DNA from 2 places in the Streptomyces sp. NPDC015139 genome. Region 1 is predicted to be linked to the other one. Evidence: riboswitches for the same ligand, from Rfam matches in the RefSeq annotation. Region 1 holds a riboswitch; the other holds the start of a gene.
The links. Region 1 has a riboswitch for ZMP and ZTP ahead of ACF08B_RS03555 (bifunctional 5,10-methylenetetrahydrofolate dehydrogenase/5,10-methenyltetrahydrofolate cyclohydrolase). Riboswitches for the same ligand answer to the same signal wherever they lie in the genome.
Positions count from the first base shown of each region.

Region 2: another riboswitch for ZMP and ZTP. It lies ahead of ACF08B_RS11885 (glycine hydroxymethyltransferase); the one in region 1 lies ahead of ACF08B_RS03555 (bifunctional 5,10-methylenetetrahydrofolate dehydrogenase/5,10-methenyltetrahydrofolate cyclohydrolase).

Region 1 covers NZ_JBIBUW010000001.1:798,298-802,899, forward strand. The annotation lists gene ACF08B_RS03550 (CU044_5270 family protein) at 1-1,099, shown strand, start outside; gene ACF08B_RS03555 (bifunctional 5,10-methylenetetrahydrofolate dehydrogenase/5,10-methenyltetrahydrofolate cyclohydrolase) at 1,100-1,948, opposite strand; ZMP/ZTP riboswitch at 1,975-2,055, opposite strand; gene ACF08B_RS03560 (hypothetical protein) at 2,096-2,332, opposite strand; gene ACF08B_RS03565 (nuclear transport factor 2 family protein) at 2,345-2,710, opposite strand; gene ACF08B_RS03570 (hypothetical protein) at 2,883-3,188, shown strand; gene ACF08B_RS03575 (S-(hydroxymethyl)mycothiol dehydrogenase) at 3,428-4,516, shown strand; gene ACF08B_RS03580 (MBL fold metallo-hydrolase) at 4,516-4,602, shown strand, end outside.
Region 2 covers NZ_JBIBUW010000003.1:688,733-693,334, forward strand. The annotation lists gene trpS (tryptophan--tRNA ligase) at 1-904, opposite strand, end outside; gene ACF08B_RS11885 (glycine hydroxymethyltransferase) at 1,072-2,520, opposite strand; ZMP/ZTP riboswitch at 2,552-2,641, opposite strand; gene ACF08B_RS11890 (nuclear transport factor 2 family protein) at 2,740-3,201, opposite strand; gene ACF08B_RS11895 (TetR/AcrR family transcriptional regulator) at 3,289-3,864, shown strand; gene ACF08B_RS11900 (glutathionylspermidine synthase family protein) at 3,908-4,602, opposite strand, start outside.

The DNA of each region.
Region 1 (4,602 bases):
CGAACTCGAACTCCTCCACCGCGCCGACCCGGTGCCGGCCGACCACCCCCGGTTCGGCGACGGGCCGCTCGACGACCGTGCCGAGCGGCGGCTCACGCGACTGATGACCGAGGAGCCGCTTGCGGCACCTGCCGGCCGCCTTCTTCCGCGCCCGTGGGCCCGGCCGCTTCCGGCGCCAGCCGGCCGCCCCCCGCGCGCCCGGCGCCGGCTGCTTCCGCCGCCCCCCGGCCGTACTCCGCGCGCCCGGCTGGTCTGGGGCCTGGCCGCCACCTCCGCCGTCCTCGCGATCGCCCTCGACGCCGTGCTCGGCGGCGCGGGCACCCCGCGGGCCGTCGCCGCGCCCCGCCCGCTGACCGTCCGCACCCACTCCGCGCCCGTGCCCCTGACGGACATGACGGCCCTCGCCGACGCGGCCGCCTCGGGCGGCTCGCCACGCCTGCGCAAGGGGACGCACGTGCAGTCGTGGAGCCTCGGCATGAGCGACGACAAGCCCCCCGTCACCCTCCCCGAGGAGCGCGTGGTGCGCTGGCGCGCGGACGCCACCCACACCGAACTGGTCGTGGCGACCGACCCGCGCCGCCCCGGCAGGCCGGTCCTCACCGACGAGGGCGACACGGAGGGCGACGCGCCGCACGAGGTGGCGGACGGCCATGTGATCAGCCGGACCACCTACCCGCCTATGTGGAGCGACGCCCCGCCCGAGGCGCCCCCACCGCACACCGCGGCGGCGCTGAACGCCTACCTGACCGAGGTAGTCCGCCCCCAGACCGACCGGAGCACGGCCCCGCTGAGCACCGCCGAACTCCTCGACGCCACCGCGGAACTGCTCGACCACTGGACCCTCGGCGCCCGCGAGTCGGCGGCCCTCGTCCACCTGTTCGCGAAGACCGGCGGGCTGCGCCCCGTCGGCGAGGTGACCGACCGCTTGGGCCGCCCCGGCCACGCGTACGCCTACGACGCCCGCGGCATCCGGCACATGCTCGTCCTGGAACCGCGCACCGGCGCCGTCCTCGGCATGGAGGACACCTTCACCGAGGACGACCCCGGCTACGGGGTGAAGGCCGGGGACGTCATGGGCTACAGCGCCTGGATGCGCTGATCACACCCCGAGCTGCCGGGCGGCGGCGTCGACGGTCTGCTCCAGCAGCGTGGCGATCGTCATCGGACCCACACCGCCCGGCACCGGCGTGATCAGCGAGGCCCGCTCCACGGCCGAGTCGAAGTCGACGTCGCCGACGTTCCCCGCGTTGTAGCCGGCGTCGATCACGACCGCGCCGGGCTTGATGTCCTGCCCGCGGATCAGCCGCGGGCGGCCGACGGCGGCGACGACGATGTCCGCCTCGCGGACGGCCGCCGAGAGGTCCCGGGTGCGCGAGTGGCAGTACGTCACCGTGGCGTCCCGGGCCAGCAGCAGCATCCCCACCGGCTTGCCGAGGATCGCGCTGCGGCCCACCACCACGGCCCTCTTCCCGGCCGGGTCGACGCCGTACTCGTCGAGCAGCCGCACGATCCCGCCGGGCGTGCAGGAGACGAAGCCGGGCAGGCCGAAGCTCATCGTGGCGAAGGAGGCGAAGGTGACACCGTCGACGTCCTTCTCCGGGGCGATCGCCTCGAACGCCGCGCGCTCGTCGACGTGGTCGCCCACCGGATGCTGGAGCAGGATGCCGTGCACCCCCGGATCGGCGGACAATTCCCGCAGCGTGGCGACGAGTTCGGCGGTGGTCGTGGCCGCGGGCAGGGCCACGTGACGCGATTCGATCCCGGCCTTCCGGCAGCGGTTCTGCTTCATGCGGACGTACGTCACGGACGCCGGGTCCTCGCCGACGAGCACGGTCGCCAGACACGGCGCGCTGCCGGTGCGCCCGGTGAGGTCGGCGGCCTTCTTCGCGGTGTCCTCGACGATGCGGCGGGCGAGGGCGGTACCGTCCATCAGACGGGCCTGGGTCATGCTGCACACTCCTGAGCTGGATCGACTCTCCTCGCCCAGGCGCGCGGCATCCACCGAAGGCCGCTCCCCGGTGGTTCTCCACCTCAGCGCCAGTCACGGCCGGGTACAGCGTAACCGAGGGGGTCGGCAGGGGATCCGCCCCGTCGCTCAGCGCGGCCGGGTCCGCCGTCCCCTCGGGCCACGCGGCAGCGAAGGACGCGCGCGCATGCCTGCCAGCACCGACCGGACCAGGGCGGACGACACCGGCAGCCGCACCGTGAGGGCGGGCGCTCCGCGGCGCGTACGGGTGCGGGGCACCCGGCCGAGTACCGCCCGGGCCGACAGGGTCCAGGTCACTCGCGTGCTGACCTGGACCCTGGCGATCCTCCTCGTGCCGCCTGCCATGCCGGGCCGCTCCTACTCGTCCCAGGCCTGGATGAGCAGCTGGTTCGTGATCTTGCCGTCGCGCAGGGTGACCATCGACTCGGCGATGACCCGGGTGCCGTCCCCGTACTGGCAGGACTCGCTGAACGCGGCGTGGTCGCCCTGCACGACGCACTGCTCCAGCTTGTGCGTCATGTCGCGGCTGTAGATGTCGTCCAGCAACTCGGCGATCTGACCCCGGCCCCGCAGCACGGTGGGCTCGCTCGGCTGGTGGTTGTGGTCGACGATACGGATCTCCGCGTCGTCGGCGTAGAGGGACAGAAGGGTGTTCCCGGTGTTCCCTTCGATGCCCCGGCGCAGCGTCTCGGCGTCGAAGTCGCGGCCTGTCGCGGTGCCCATGGTGACCTCCTTCAGGCGCCCGCGGCCCGATGAGGAACGGGCCGCGCGGGCCTCACCTCCGAGACTCCTCCGGCCCGGCGGCCTCGGCAAGCGCAGGACGGGTGCTCCGCCTCACGGGTGAGCGCGGCCCGCCGCCCGTGTCCGGCCGGGCCCCGGAACCGTTGCTGAAGGCATGATCTCAACACGACGCATCGCCGCCGCGGTCGCCCTGGCCGCCGGTATCACCGGCCTCGCCGCATCGTCGGCGAACGCGGCCGGCGGCGCCCCGCTGGTCGACAAGCTCGGCGCGGTGAACACGCTGGACTCGCTGGCCGTCAGCGGCATCCCCGCGCAGGACCAGGCGAAGATCCCGCGGGTCTCCCAGCAGCTCCAGGCGTTCAACCACCTCCAGGAGCTGAACCAGCTGAACCAGGTGGAGCAGGTCCTCGCGCCCGCCGCGCCGGTGCTCGGCCTGGCCTCGGCCATCCCCATCCACTGAGCCCGCACCCGGGCAGCAGGGCCGTCCCGACCGGGGCGGCCCTCGCCGTTTCCGCCCGCCGAGGGGGCGCGAACACCGAGTGGGGTGCCCCGGGTTCAGCGCCCCAGGGATGCCGGAGGACAGGGCGCTCCGGAGCGGTGACCGGAAAGATCCACGTCCGTCGTCGTGGTCCGTCCCGCCCGCCGATCGACAGCGCGTAGGGTCGGCGGGTCAGGCATGTCGAAGGAAGGGGCCAGGCCATGGCGCAGGAAGTACGCGGCGTGATCGCACCGGGGAAGGACGAGCCCGTACGGGTCGAGACGATCGTGGTGCCGGACCCCGGGCCCGGCGAAGCCGTCGTACGGGTACAGGCCTGCGGCGTCTGCCACACCGACCTGCACTACAAGCAGGGCGGCATCTCCGACGACTTCCCCTTCCTGCTCGGCCACGAGGCCGCCGGTGTCGTGGAGTCGGTCGGCGAGGGTGTCACCGACGTGGCGCCCGGGGACTTCGTCGTCCTCAACTGGCGTGCCGTGTGCGGCGCCTGCCGGGCCTGTCTGCGCGGCCGCCCCTGGTACTGCTTCAACACCCACAACGCCTCGCAGAAGATGACGCTCGCCGCCACCGGTCAGGAACTCTCCCCGGCCCTCGGCATCGGCGCGTTCGCCGAGAAGACGCTGGTGGCCGCCGGACAGTGCACCAAGGTCGACCCGGCCGTCTCCCCGGCGGTCGCCGGACTGCTGGGCTGCGGGGTGATGGCCGGGATCGGCGCCGCCATCAACACCGGCGGTGTCGGCCGCGGCGACTCGGTCGCCGTCATCGGCTGCGGTGGTGTCGGTGACGCGGCCGTCGCCGGGTCGAACCTGGCCGGCGCGGCCCGGATCATCGCCGTGGACATCGACGACCGCAAGCTGGAGAAGGCCCGCACGCTGGGCGCCACCCACACCGTCAACTCCAGCACGACGGACCCGGTCGAGGCGATCCGCGAACTCACCGGAGGCTTCGGCGCCGACGTCGTCATCGAGGCCGTCGGCCGCCCCGAGACGTACAAGCAGGCCTTCTACGCCCGCGACCTCGCCGGTACCGTCGTCCTCGTGGGCGTCCCCACGCCCGAGATGAAGCTCGAACTGCCCCTGCTCGACGTCTTCGGCCGCGGCGGCTCCCTGAAGTCCTCCTGGTACGGCGACTGCCTGCCCAGCCGTGACTTCCCCATGCTCGTCGACCTGCACCTGCAGGGCCGGCTGCCGCTGGACGCGTTCGTCACCGAGACGATCCAACTGGACGAGGTGGAGAAGGCGTTCGAGCGGATGCACGAGGGCGACGTGCTGCGCTCGGTGGTGGTTCTCTGATGACCGTCCGCATCGAACGCCTCGTCACCTCGGGCCAGTTCAGCCTGGACGGCGGCACCTGGGACGTCGAGAACAACGTGTGGATC
Region 2 (4,602 bases), on a different contig from region 1:
CGGCGTCGTCCAGGTACTGCTGGGTGCGCTCGCGGAACGGCGTCACGAACTCGACCATGACCTCGGCGAGGTCCGTCTTGAGCGCGCCGTACATCTTGCCCTCGTAGTCCTGCTCCAGCTCGGCGATCGTCCGGCCGGTGAGCGTGGAGTAGATGGTGAGCAGGTTCGACACGCCCGGCTTGTGCTCGGCGTCGTAGCGGATCACGGTGTCCGTGTCCGTGACCGCGCTCTTGACCTTCTTCGCCGTCGCCTTCGGCTCGTCGAGGAGGTTGATGAGGCCCTTCGGCGTGGACGCCGACTTGCTCATCTTGATCGTCGGGTCCTGCAGGTCGTAGATCTTCGCCGTCTCCTTGAGGATGTACGGCTTCGGGACGGTGAAGCTCTGGCCGAAGCGGCCGTTGAACCGCTCGGCGAGGTCGCGGGTCAGCTCGATGTGCTGGCGCTGGTCCTCGCCGACCGGCACCTCGTTGGCCTGGTACAGCAGGATGTCCGCGACCTGGAGGATCGGGTACGTGAACAGGCCGACGGAGGCCCGGTCGGCGCCCTGCTTGGCGGACTTGTCCTTGAACTGGGTCATGCGGGAGGCCTCGCCGAAGCCGGTGAGGCAGTTCATGACCCAGGCGAGCTGGGCGTGCTCGGGGACATGGCTCTGCACGAAGAGCGTGCAGCGGTCCGGGTCGAGGCCGGCGGCCAGCAGCTGGGCGGCGGCGAGCCGGGTGTTGGCGCGCAGCTGGGCCGGGTCCTGGGGAACCGTGATCGCGTGCAGGTCTACGACCATGTAGAACGCGTCGTGGGTCTCCTGCAGGGCCACCCACTGGCGGACGGCGCCGAGGTAGTTGCCGAGGTGGAACGAGCCTGCGGTGGGCTGGATTCCGGAGAGCACGCGGGGTCGGTCAGTGGCCATGTCCACCATTCTCTCAGGTATCGGGGCCCGGTTCGGAACTGGTCGGGAACAGCGGGCCTGCGTCAGGGCGACCCGCGCCGGTGCCCGCCCTCGGTCCCGGTGCCGACGCGCCGCGCGGCGGCCCGGCGCGGTGCCGGGCCGCCGCGGGAGGAGCGGGAGGAGCCTCGTCAGGCGAGGTCGATCTCCGGGTAGAGCGGGAAGCCGGCCACGAGGTCGGTCGCCCGGCGGGCGATCTCGTCCGAGACCTTGGGGTCGAGGACGTGCTGGGCCTTGGAGGGGGCGCCCTTGCTGGTGGTGCCCGGCTCGGTGGTGGTGAGGACGCGGTCGATGAGACCGGCGACCTCGTCCATCTCCGCGGTGCCGAGACCACGGGTGGTCAGGGCGGGGGTGCCGATGCGGATGCCGGAGGTGTACCAGGCGCCGTTGGGGTCGGCGGGGATGGCGTTGCGGTTGGTGACGATGCCCGAGTCCAGGAGGGCGGCCTCGGCCTGACGGCCGGTGAGGCCGTAGGAGGTGGCGACGTCGATGAGGTTGAGGTGGTTGTCCGTGCCGCCGGTCACCAGGGTGGCGCCGCGCCGCATGAGGCCCTGGGCCAGGGCGCGGGAGTTGTCGACGATGCGCTGGGCGTAGTCCTGGAAGGCGGGCTGCCGGGCCTCGGCGAGCGCGACCGCCTTGGCGGCCATGACGTGCGGGAGCGGACCGCCGAGCACCATCGGGCAGCCGCGGTCGACCTGGTCCTTGAGGGAGTCGTCGCACAGGACCATGCCGCCGCGCGGGCCGCGCAGCGACTTGTGGGTGGTGGTGGTGACGATCTGGGCGTGCGGGACCGGGTCGAAGTCGCCGATGAGGACCTTGCCGGCGACGAGACCCGCGAAGTGGGCCATGTCGACCATCAGGGTCGCCCCGACCTCGTCGGCGATCTCGCGCATGATCCGGAAGTTCACGAGCCGCGGGTAGGCGGAGTAGCCGGCGACGATGATCAGCGGCTTGAACTCGCGGGCCTGGGCGCGCAGGGCCTCGTAGTCGATGAGGCCGGTGGCCGGGTCCGTGCCGTAGGAGCGCTGGTCGAACATCTTGCCGGAGATGTTCGGGCGGAAGCCGTGGGTGAGGTGGCCGCCGGCGTCCAGGGACATGCCGAGCATGCGCTGGTTGCCGAAGGCCTGGCGCAGTTCGGCCCAGTCGGCCTCGCTCAGGTCGTTGACCTGGCGGACGCCGGTCTTCGCCAGGAAGGGCACCTCGACCCGGTCGGCGAGGACGGCCCAGAAGGCGACGAGGTTGGCGTCGATGCCGGAGTGCGGCTGGACGTAGGCGTGCCGGGCGCCGAAGAGCTCGCGGGCGTGCTCGGCGGCCAGGGCCTCCACAGTGTCGACGTTGCGGCAGCCGGCGTAGAAGCGGCGGCCGACGGTGCCCTCGGCGTACTTGTCGCTGAACCAGTTGCCCATCGCGAGGAGGGTCGCCGGGGAGGCGTAGTTCTCGGAGGCGATGAGCTTGAGCATCGCGCGCTGGTCGGCGACCTCCTGGCCGATGGCGTCGGCGACCCGCGGCTCGACGGCGCGGACGACGTCGAGAGCGGCGCGGAAGGCGGTGGACTCGGTGGAGAGATGCTGCTCTGGCATGGGGACCTCCGGACGTGGCGTTCGGCGTGTTCGGTTCGGCCCAGGCGCACGGCACTCATTCGTGCTCGGGCCGCTCCCCGATGGTCGGTCCCATCCCAGCGCGCCAGTCACGGCCCGCTGATCAGCCTACCCGGCGGGCCGGAGCCGTGAGATCCCACGTCCACCATGCGAGCGAGCGCGGGAAGCGGGCGACCGACGCGTCCGGGCGAGGCCGTGAGGTCAGTGCAGCGGGATGTCGGTGCCGTGCTCGGCGGCGGGGCGGGGGCCGAGGATGCGCCGGTCGGACTCGCGGATCGCGACGTCGTCGATGCTGGCCTCGCGGCGGCGCATCAGCCCGTGCTCGTCGAACTCCCACAGTTCGTTGCCGTAGGAGCGCCACCACTGCCCGTCGGCGTCGTGGCACTCGTACTGGAAGCGGACGGCGATCCGGTCCTCGTGGAAGCTCCACAGGCTCTTGCGCAGCGCGTAGTCGAGTTCGCGCTCCCACTTCTCGGTCAGGAAGGCGACGATCTCCTCCCGGCCGGTGAGGAACCGGTCCCGGTTCCGCCAGACCGAGTCCGGTGTGTACGCCAGGGCCACCCGGTGGGGGTCGCGGGTGTTCCAGGCGTCCTCGGCCGCCTGCACCTTCTGGCGGGCGGTCTCCAGGGTGAACGGAGGGAAGGGCGGACGGTCTTCGGGCACGGTGGCCTCCTCAAGTCGAGAACGATCGTTCTCCATCACTGCGGCTAACATAGAGAACGATCGTTCTCAGAGTCAAGGAGCACGCCGATGCCCGCCCCGATCACCGAGGAACAGACCCGCCTGGACCGGGCGGCGCTCCTGGACACGGCGGAGGCGCTGTTCTACGCGCACGGCATCCAGGCCGTCGGGATGGACCGGGTCCGCGAGGCGTCCGGACTGCCTCTGAAGCGGATCTACCGGCTGTTCGCGACCAAGGAGGACCTGGTGGTCGCCGTGCTCCGGCGGCGCGACCGGCGCTGGCGCGAGAGCCTGACCGCCCATGTGGAGGGCGTCCGGGACCCGCGGGAGCGGGTGCTCGCGGTCTTCGACTGGCTCGCCGGATGGTTCGCCGAACCCGGCTTCCGCGGCTGCGCCTGGATCAACGCCTTCGGTGAGCTCGGCTCGTCGTCCGAGCCGGTGCTGGCCGAGGTGCGCTCCCACAAGCAGGCCTTCCACGACCAGCTCGCGGCCTGGGTGCGGGCCACCGGGGTGCCGGTGGCCGAGCCGGTGTTCCTGCTCGCCGAGGGTGCCGTCGTCACGGCCGGGCTCAGCGGCGATCCGGCGCCCGCGGCGCACGCCCGCACGGCCGTCGAGACGCTGCTCGGGAGCGGCGGAAACCGCTGAGAGACCCCGCCGGGGGCCGTCGCCCGGCGTCGGTCCCCGTCCGCTAGAGGATCACGTGGGGCAGGAAGCGGGCGTACTCGTCGGTGATCAGGCCCGAGGACTCGCGGATGCCGAGGCCGGCCGACTCCTCGCGGACGACCCAGGCGCCGAGGACCACGTGGTTGCCGTCGAAGGCGGGCAGCGGGGCCAACTGCTGGTAGCAGCAGGGTTCGTCGCGGAGCACCGCGGGCCCGCCGGGCGGGTGCACGGTGACGCCCTCGCCCTCGCGGCCGAGGAGGGGCTTGGAGACGTAGCCGGCCGGGCCGGCCAGCTCGCGCGGGCCGTCGAGGTAGGCGGGCAGGAGGTTGGGGTGGCCGGGGTACAGCTCCCAGAGGACCGCCAGGAGGGCCTTGTTGCTCAGGAGCATCTTCCAGGCCGGTTCGATCCACAGGGTGCTGCCGGTGCCGCCGCCGTTGTCGAGGGTGTCCAGGACGTGCCCGCCGAAGGAGTCCGTGGTGAGCCACTCCCAGGGGTAGAGCTTGAAGATGCCCCGGATGAAGCGGAGCCGGTTGTCGACGAAGCGGCCGGAGAGGGTGTCCCAGCCGATCTCCTCCATGGAGATCCAGTCGGTGTCGAGGCCGGCCTGCTCGGCGGTCTCCTTCAGGTAGGCGACCGTCATCAGGTCCTCGCCGAGTTCGTCGGCGGAGGAGTGCGCGAAGTGCAGGGGGCTGCCGGGCGGCAGCAGCGCGGCCTGCGCGC